DNA from 2 places in the Peribacillus sp. P4_C12 genome. Region 1 is predicted to be linked to the other one. Evidence: riboswitches for the same ligand, from Rfam matches in the RefSeq annotation. Region 1 holds a riboswitch; the other holds the start of a gene.
The links. A riboswitch is a leader RNA that binds a small molecule or an ion and turns the genes downstream of it on or off. The one in region 1 is predicted to bind ZMP and ZTP.
Positions count from the first base shown of each region.

Region 2: another riboswitch for ZMP and ZTP. It lies ahead of AC1DUW_RS17495 (phosphoglycerate dehydrogenase); the one in region 1 lies ahead of AC1DUW_RS01810 (APC family permease).

Region 1 is NZ_JBFUIB010000003.1:37,186-43,977, forward strand. It holds gene AC1DUW_RS01800 (ketopantoate reductase family protein) at 376-1,302, shown strand; gene AC1DUW_RS01805 (amino acid permease) at 1,741-3,129, shown strand; ZMP/ZTP riboswitch at 3,824-3,902, shown strand; gene AC1DUW_RS01810 (APC family permease) at 3,955-5,547, shown strand; gene AC1DUW_RS01815 (Dph6-related ATP pyrophosphatase) at 5,888-6,571, opposite strand; gene AC1DUW_RS01820 (hypothetical protein) at 6,540-6,792, opposite strand, start outside.
Region 2 is NZ_JBFUIB010000170.1:3,062-6,666, reverse strand. It holds gene AC1DUW_RS17505 (DUF4309 domain-containing protein) at 1-297, shown strand, start outside; gene AC1DUW_RS17500 (VOC family protein) at 553-972, shown strand; gene AC1DUW_RS17495 (phosphoglycerate dehydrogenase) at 1,276-2,475, opposite strand; ZMP/ZTP riboswitch at 2,648-2,726, opposite strand; gene AC1DUW_RS17490 (sugar porter family MFS transporter) at 2,930-3,605, opposite strand, start outside.

The sequences.
Region 1 (6,792 bases):
GGTAATGTAGTTGATGTATATCAACATTCTATAAAAGTAGTGATTTGAAAAGCCATAGTTACTGGAGCGATGGATAACGGGGCCCGCTTTAAAATCAATACAAAAAACAACAACAAATTTTGTGGTTATCGTTCCGCAGAAGAGTAGACTTCGTTAAAGACTTAATTTGCTTTTTAGTGAAATACATGAACCAAAAGGAAGCTGTAAGGAAGTTACAAACCCCTCGTGTCATTATTGATATTTCACAATATTGTAGCTTTTCTAGGTGGTTTTTTTCTAAACAATTCATACCATAGAACTGGCATTTTAATCGCGACTGTTTTCCGAATAGTGTGATAATATTTAGGTAAAAAGGTGAAAGGGATTAGAGATGCTATGGCGATAAAGACAGTATCAATTGTTGGATTAGGAGCACTGGGCATTTTATATGGACATCATTTATCAAAGGAAATGCCGAAGAAGAATGTGAGGATTATTGCGGATACAGCTAGAATAAAGAGATATGTCCAGGATGGGGTTTATTGCAATGGTGAGCGTTGTGACTTTCATTATGTAACGCCTGAAGAAATATGCGAGCCTGCAGATTTGATGATTTTTACTGTTAAATTTAGTGGATTGGAAGATGCTATCGAAGCGGTGAAGAATCAAATTGGAAAACAGACGATTATTATTTCTGCTTTGAATGGAATCACAAGTGAAGCGATTATTGGTGAGGCGTATGGAAAGGATAAAGTCTTATATTGTGTTGCGCAAGGTATGGATGCTGTTAAAGAAGAAAATAAGTTGACATACGACCATATGGGCATGCTCTGCTTTGGTGAGCGGGAACCTGGTTTGGTTTCAGAAAAGGTTCAGCTGGTGGCAGATTTTTTTGAAAAAGTGAATGTCCCATATGAGATAGATACGGATATGTATAAGCGGCAATGGGGGAAATTTATGCTGAATGTTGGTGTTAATCAAACTGTTGCTGTCTATAAAAGAAATTATGGTGAAATTCAACGAAAGGGTCATGCAAGAGAAATGATGATTTCTGCCATGAGAGAGGTTATCGTTCTGTCAGAGAAAGAAGGAATTCATTTAACGGAAAGAGATCTGGATTATTGGTTAAGTGTATTGGATGCATTAAGCCCAGAAGGAAAGCCATCCATGGCTCAAGATATCGAAGCTCGACGTTACAGTGAGGTTGAGTTATTTGCAGGTACGATATTAAAATTAGGTGAGAAATACGGTGTGCCTACACTTGTAAACAAAGAGTTATATGATCGGATTAAACTTCTTGAAAGTCAATATATTTGCAACTAAAGTTTGACTTTTTTCTATAATAACTCCCTTACCTTTCTCTAGAAAAAGGCCATTTGAACTGAGCTCAGTCTTTAAAGACTGGGTTTTCTTTGGTTGTGTTAAATTCCCTACTTTATCTTATTAGGCTCATGTTATTTTATTGATTTCTTAAAATACTAATATATCTAATATCACTTTTAGTGATTGAATTTTTTTATACTGGTTAGTGTTTCCTCTAGAAATACATTTGTTTTTTTACAGAATATTTATTATTATAAGATAAGATTATAAATTATTCGATATGATAAAGAATTGGAACTTTTCAAATCTAATCATAAGTATGGAAAAAGAATCAACAGTTGTTTTAATCTAAATTGAGAGTTAATTAGGGGCTAGAAAAAGACTTTAATAACCTTGTACGAAGTATAGTCGCTAATATTACATCTGGAGGAATTAAACATGTCAAACAAAGAATTAAAGAGAGGGCTAGAGGCACGTCATATTCAGATGATCGCTTTGGGCGGTACCATTGGTGTTGGGTTATTTATGGGATCAGCAAGTACGATTAAATGGACTGGACCATCTGTAATGCTAGCTTATGCTATCGCTGGTCTTTTTATATTTTTCATCATGCGTTCTATGGGAGAAATGCTTTATTTAGAGCCTACTACGGGTTCGTTTGCAACATTTGCGAGTAACTATATTCATCCTTTAGCAGGTTATATGACTGCATGGAGTAATTGGTTTCAGTGGGTAATCGTCGGAATGTCCGAGATAATTGCCGTTGGAATGTATATGAAGTATTGGTTCCCAGATTTACCCGCATGGATACCAGGTGTGATTGCCATGGTTATCCTAGGGGCTGCAAACCTCATTTCTGTAAAATCTTTCGGGGAATTTGAATTTTGGTTTGCGCTTATTAAAATTATAACGATTGTACTGATGATTATTGCTGGACTAGGTCTTATCTTTTTCGGATTTGGAAATGGCGGTGATGCAATTGGATTATCAAATCTTTGGGCAAATGGCGGCTTCTTCACCGGAGGCTGGACAGGGTTCTTCTTTGCGCTTTCCCTTGTTGTAGCATCCTATCAGGGCGTTGAACTTATCGGTATCACTGCGGGTGAAGCGAAAAATCCAACGAAGACTGTAACAAAAGCTATCCAAAGCATCATTTGGCGTATTTTAATATTCTATATTGGCGCTATTTTTGTCATCGTGACAGTCTTTCCTTGGAACCAACTAGATGACATCGGTAGTCCGTTTGTTTCAACCTTTGCTAAAATAGGTATTACTGCAGCAGCAGGTATTATTAACTTTGTCGTAATCACAGCGGCGATGTCTGGATGTAATAGTGGGATTTTCAGTGCAGGTCGTATGCTTTACACTCTAGCAATGAACGGTCAAGCTCCTAAAATCTTTGCGAAAGTATCTAAAAATGGAGTGCCAGCTTATTGTACGATTGCTGTCCTTTTAGGTTTAGCAATTGGTGTTGTCTTGAACTACCTTGCACCGCCACAACTATTCCTTTATGTTTACAGTGCCAGTGTTCTACCTGGAATGATTCCATGGTTTGTCTTACTTATTAGTGAGCTTAAATTCAGAAAGGTAAGAGCTGCGGAAATGGAAAACCACCCGTTCAAAATGCCTTTTGCCCCTTACAGCAACTATGCAACAATTGCATTTTTACTGATGGTGCTGGTTGGTATGTGGATTAACCCTAGTACTCGAATTTCCCTGATTGTTGGGGTCGTTTTCCTAGCTATAGTCGTAGCAAGTTATTACATTTTAAAAATGGAGAAGCGAGTACCATTAGAGGCTAAGACCGATGATGATATTTCCAGTTAAGAAGCAAGTAAGGATTTAGGGACATCATCTTGTTCAAGGAAACATTAAAATACTAGTAATCTACGTTCATCATTCTAGCTATGCTGAGTGTGTTTCACAGTTAGTTTAAATATAATAGACACTAATTAAAGTTGTGCATAAATTGTGGACAAAGCAAAGAGAGATCTTCATCCCTCAGGCTTTTTCCCCAACTTGTGCATGACTTTTTTTGCGGAAGAAAAGAACACTGGGAGTAAAGGGGGAATAATCCAGTGAAATTGAAAACCGATAAGGTATTTTAGAAATATGGGGGATTTATATCCCATTGTGGTCATGGAACCTCCCCACCGTTATGGTTGATTCTAGCAAATCGGGTATTTTGAACAAAGTTGCTATGATATTATTGCAATAAACCCGAACCTTAAAAGGAATAAAGAAAATCGGGAATACCCATTAATTTGGAACGGTTTATTTTGCACATATAAGCTATTAAAGATTTTTAAATATAATGTTAAAGGGAAATGATTATATTGTTGAAGCATGTAGTTCTAGAAATCGAATGTTTGCTTTTTGAAGCTTAATCCACCTAATTTTTTCAAATTAAAAAGAATATTAATAGTAAATTCCGAAAAAACAATGGAATTATTAATAAAATATAAATGTTTTTCAAGTATTGTGAAATTTAAAAAAATCCTATATACTAAGAAAAAACTATTTTTCTATATGTAACTGGCGCAACATGGAGTACCATGGGGGAGCATATAGAGTATAAGCCGCGCGCCTGGGCAAACACTTGATTTTTTAGATCAAGTGTTTTTTATTTTCCTAGGAAGAGGTGTAGTAGGGATGAGTAATATGCATAGAAAGATGGGGACTTTTGCTTTAACTATGACAGGTATTGGTTCTATTATCGGCTCAGGTTGGTTGTTCGGAGCGTGGAAAGCTGCCCAGATTGCAGGACCAGCAGCTATTTTTTCTTGGATTATCGGTATGGTTGTAATTTTATTTATCGCATTATCTTACGCAGAGCTTGGGGCAATGTTTCCTGAAGCTGGAGGAATGGTTAAGTATCCTCAATATTCGCATGGCTCTTTTATTGGATTTTTAGCTGCGTGGGCAAACTGGATATCTATCGCTTCGACTATTACCGTTGAGGCCATTGCTTCAGTACAGTATATGAGTACGTGGCCTTGGGAATGGGCAAGATGGACTCATTCTTTAGTTGATAACAATATCTTAACGATCAAAGGATTATTCATAGCTTCTTTACTACTATTGTTCTATTTCTTCTTCAACTATTGGACAGTTAACCTTTTTGCTAAGGCAAATTCATTTATTACTATTTTTAAATTAATTGTTCCAGGTGTAATGGCAGGATCGTTATTTTTTGCTGGATTTCATGGTGAAAATTTTACAAGTTCTCAAGGGATCGCACCATATGGTTGGGCAAGCGTTTTAACAGCAGTAGCTACTTCTGGTATCGTGTTTGCGTTTAATGGATTTCAAAGTCCCGTTAATATGGCAGGAGAAGCTAAGTCGCCGAATAAGTCCATACCTATTGCTGTTATTGGGTCTATTCTAATTGCAGGTTTTATATACGTTATATTACAAGTTGTGTTTATCGGTGCAGTTGATCCGTCTATGATCGTGAACGGATGGAGTCATCTGAATTTCAATTCACCTTTTGCTGATTTGGCAATTGCTCTTAGTCTTAACTGGTTAGCGATTGTATTGTATGTAGATGCATTTGTATCACCGTCTGGTACAGGTGCTACTTATACAGCGACAACTTCGCGTATGCTTTATGGAATGCAGAAAAATGGGTACTTACCGAATATCTTTGGTACATTACATCCACTTTATGGTGTTCCTCGTCCAGCGATGTTATTAAACTTAGGAGTATGTTTTATCTTTTTATTTTTATTCCGCGGATGGGGCGTACTTGCTGAAGTGATTTCAGTTGCTACACTTATTTCGTATATCATGGGGCCAGTTGCATTGGCAACATTAAGACGTACAGCTTCTCATTTTAATCGTCCATTTTACTTAAAAGGTGCTTCTATTATTGCACCATGTGGATTTGTTTTTGCATCGCTTACTTTATATTGGGCGCGTTGGCCATTAACAGGTGAAGTCGTTTTCATCATTGCCATTGGACTTCCTATTTACTTTTATTATCAAGCGAAAAATAAATGGAATGGATTCAAAAAACAATTTTTATCAGGTGTTTGGATGCTTCTTTACTTAGGTTGTATGATTTTGATTTCTTATATTGGAAGTGAGAAGTTCGGCGGAAAAAATATTCTTACATTTGGCTGGGATATGGTGGTCATCGCATGTCTAGCACTTGGCTTCTATTGGTGGGGAGTTAAAAGTGGGATTAAAACAGAATACATGGCTGAGGCTGAAAAAATTAACAAAGAATTTTTCAATAAATAACTTTTAGTGTATATGAGTAGAATGAAAACATGGTTACTTTATGACCATGTTTTTTTTGTGCTGGCGATTGGAACGGTATTCCCATAAATGGGCATGGAAAATTTTATAGTTTAAAAAATAGCGTATTTTGCTAGATACAAAACCAATCCATAATCAGTTAAAAGTGAGCTATACAAAACCTTCATCGTAATTATAATGGAAAATGGGGATTCACTCAGTTTGTATCTTGATAAGATTGAATCCGCAAATAATGTAAAAGCTGAATTGAGATCATAAAAAAAGGTGTCAGGCATCCTTTTGATTTTTTTCCTTAAGATACCTGACAATAATAATGAAGAATTTAAACTTTTACTACACGTTTATAGCCAACCTCGCTGAATAATGGATTGGCAGGAAGTACAAACATTTCATCTTCCAAGTCTAGTTGTATCGGATTAGAGAAAATGTCTCCGTTATATACGAATGAGTGATATTCACCAAACTCACCACATGGATCTACATCATCTGGTAAATCTTCTATAAATTTTTGGTCCAAATCTCTTCCTAAAAAAGAAGGATCGAGCTTATCTAAACGAATGCTGACAATTTTCGCTTTATACCCTAAATCAATAAACTCCTGGACTAACTGTTTCGTGTTGATTCCGGCTAAAGGAAGGATTAGTTCATAACTATTAGACTCAACTAAATTCTTTTTGTATTCGATACAATCCTCCAGAAAGAGATCTCCAAATGCAATTTTTGAGATACCTTGATTGCCAAAAAAATTCATGGCGTCAATAAGGTCTTTTTCAAAACCTTTTCCATCATATAAAGGATATTGAATTTTGTATAATGGAATTCCAATGGATTCTGCTTGAGCTTGAATCAATTTAAAATCAACCATGTGTCCGGATGTTTCATCATCAGTTGTTACGGTTGTAAGCAAAGATACGACTTCATATTTGTTTTCTTTTAACAGCTTATGAAGCATATACGTGGAATCTTTGCCACCACTAAAGCAAGCAATGATCTTTTCTTTCAACATCAATCCATCTCCCTTTTGTTCCGTTTATTTCTATCGTACGCACTTTAGCTGCGTGAATCAACAAAGAAGGGGGGCGAGTAGAGTGCATACAGTCATCACTTGTTAAGTTTATTGAAATTGTTACGAGTAAATTGGTGGAATTCACGAGTAAAACTGCAAAATTCACGAGTAAATTGGTGGAATTCACGAGTAAAACTGCAAAATTCACGAGTAAATCATGA
Region 2 (3,605 bases), on a different contig from region 1:
GATCTAAGTACCGTTGCAGCCAATTATTGGAGCCGTAATGTTCGATTCCTCTATGACGATTCAACAGGTAGAAAAACGATTACCGGCATTGATGATTTTGATCCTCAGTTGCAAACCATTCATTTATCTGAGTTGAAGGGATTGATTGGTAAACCTGTAAGTGAAGAGGAGCAAGAGGGAATGTACTATGTCACCTATACTGATAACAAAAATTATAAAGTTGTTTTCGTGTTTGAAAGCGCCTGGATTAACCCCGATCCAAAATTGTATATGTATACGCTTGAATTGGCGGATTAATCATGTAAATAATAAGTAACAATCCACATAAGGAATCGTCTCTGTAATTCATAGGGGACGATTCTTTTACTTAGAGCAAAAAAATCATGTTGTTTAAGACAAGATCGGCACTTATTCTTACGCAACCAACGGGTCAGGTTAAACTCAACAAAAAAAGTGGAAGGTAAATCCAATTAATAGTCTTTTTATGTTAAAGTTGCAATGTGCTAAGAAATAGATTTAATTATGGAACGATATACAGGGAGGAATGGGACAATGGAAAATAAATGGCCAAAAGAAATGAAAGTAGCGCAAATCCGAGTTGCACGTCCTACTGATCAACTAAAAAAGGTTGTAAACTTCTATTGTGAGGGATTAGGCTTGAAAAAAATCGGTTCTTTTGAAGGACACGAGGGATATGACGGTATTATGATTGGGCTTCCCAATTCAAACTATCATTTAGAGTTTACTCAACATAAAGATGGGAGTCCTTGTCCTGCTCCAACAAAGGATAATCTGCTTGTCCTCTATATTCCTGAAAGTAAAACCATTGAAGAAATCACAAATAGATTGAAAGGTATGGGTTATGATTCAGTATCTCCAGAAAATCCATATTGGGAAAAATCAGGTGTTACAATTGAAGATCCAGATGGGTGGAGAATTGTATTAATGAATTCGCCCGGCATAGGAAATTAAAATAATAACTGCAAATAAAAAGGAAGGTTATCTGAGCATGTCACTAAAAGGATTACATCTTTTCCTCATTCAACCAACGGGTGCGATTCTTTAATAGGAATCGCTTTTCTTATACTAACAGGTGCTAGTTCTATAGAAGACCACAATAAGTAGTCTCTTATATTTGTTCAAAAATCAACAGCATTACTGTCTAACAAAGCCTAAAATAAAAATAGCCTCAACTCCTTAAAGGAATTGAGGCTTGTACTAATATTTATCATTTGAGCAGGAAAGTATGCTTTCTTCCTGTTCCATTAAAGTATGTTAAATAATACGAGTTGTAACGATGCCTGTGATTTGTTTGATTTTTTCCTCTAAACCAGGAATGATATCGCCGTTTACTTCACCGTCAATGTCAATCATCGTATACGCGTATCCCCCACGGCTTCTGTTAACCATGTCAGCGATGTTCAAATTATAGTCTGATATAGCCAGTGTGATCTGCCCAACCATGTTTGGAACGTTTTCGTGGAAAGTTGCCACACGACGCTTTCCTGTATAAGGAAGGGAAGTGTTTGGAAAATTCACTGAGTTTTTGATGTTCCCTGTTTCTAAGAACAATTTCACTTGACGAGCTGCCATAATAGCACAGTTTTCCTCTGATTCTTGCGTAGAGGCACCAAGATGTGGGATTGGAACTACATTTTTCATTTTCAATACATTTTCATTCGGGAAGTCTGTAATAAACCTGCCAACTTTCCCGCTTTCAAGTGCAGCTTCCATATCCGTTTCATTCACAAGCTCACCACGTGAGAAATTCAAAATATGTACGCCCGGTTTCATGATGCTAAATGTTTCTTGGTTAAACATTCCTCTTGTGTCATCAGTTAATGGCACGTGTACAGTAATATAATCAGATTCAGCAAACAACTGTTCAATCGTCATAGCGCGCTGTACATTGCGGGACAAGTTCCAAGCTGTATCGACAGAGATGAACGGGTCAAATCCAATCACATCCATGTCTAAACCTAGTGCATCATTCGCTACAAGCGCACCGATCGCTCCTAAACCGATTACACCAAGAGTTTTTCCCTTGATTTCTTTTCCAACAAATTGTTTCTTTCCTGCTTCTACAAGCTTTGGAACTTGTTCTCCTTCACCCTCTAACGTCTTTGTCCAGGCCACACCGGCAAAAAGGTTACGAGATGAAGCCATTAAAGAGGTTAGTACCATTTCTTTTACAGCGTTAGCGTTAGCACCAGGGGTATTAAAAACAACAATTCCTTGCTCTGTGCATTTGTCGACGGGAATATTATTGACACCCGCTCCGGCCCTTGCGATTGCTTTTAAATTATCGCCTAATTCTAATGCATGCATGTTAAAGCTACGAAGAACAACAGCATCAGGATTTTCACTGTCATTGTCGATAGTAAAGTTATCCTTATTGAATACATTTAACCCGCTTTCAGCAATATTATTTAAGGTTTTGATTGTTTTCAGTTTTTCTAAAATTAATGTGCTCATATTATTTCTCCTCTTTTAATTTATGATAGTTTTTAAATTCCTAAATTAATTAACAAGATGTTAAGCAAGCTACTAATCAAATTTCATAAAAATCTGTGTATTCTCTAATAATGGATTTAAGTCTTCACTATCCTCTCCTAATAAACAGAAAGAGGCAAGGGATAATTTCCCTTACCTCTGCCCAGGCGAACGGCTACGACACTATATGCTCCCTCACGGTTATCCGCGTTTCGCCAGTCACACATAGTCTTTTAAATTAATTATATTTTATCAAATTCTCCATCAACCTTCAACTACAATTTTAAAAGGTTATCCTATTTCAGTTCCTTTGACAGAATTATTTAGTAGAATTCCCCATTACTCAGTCCCCTCAGCAAAAGAATATTCTTCTAATAGATGTTCTTCTGTTAGTTCAATATTTATCTTTAGTTCTTGTATTGGAAGGGTTAAACCCTTAAGCAGGTTTAATAGCTTTTTCCATATCTTGCTGACGCCAGTACTCTTCAATTTCTTCTAAAGTTTTCCCTTTGGTTTCTGGTGTTTTATAGTGAATAAATACGCAAGCAACTATTGATAATACRGCGTATATTAAGAAGACATTATTTCCAATGACACTTAACAATGGCGGGAAAGTATACGAAAAAAGAAAATTCAATGTGTACTGTAAAAATGTAATGACRCCCATTCCGATCGCTCTTGCTTGCAAAGGTAACACTTCAGGTATGAATAGCCAGAATACAGGACCTAGACCGATTCCAAACGCGAATACATATAAYAACACACAAACCATACTAAATATCGTAAAATCTGAAAATAGTGCTAAACCGATTAYTGGTAGGACCTGCCCGCCAATACTATAGATTAATAATGTTTTTCTTCCCAGTTTATCAACAATGAATAYCGATATWGCCGTGGAAATAACTAAGGCGGTACCTATCCCGAAGTTGGCTATATTCGATCCGCTCCACCCGTTAATTTCCACTCCTTCAAAGATGATTGGAGCAAAGTATACTACAGCATTAATCCCAGTGAAGACCTGAAAAAACGTTAATATGAAGTTCATATTTAGAATCTTTTTATACTGGCCAACTAAATGTTTGAATCCGACAGTTTGCTGTTTTAGTGAATAA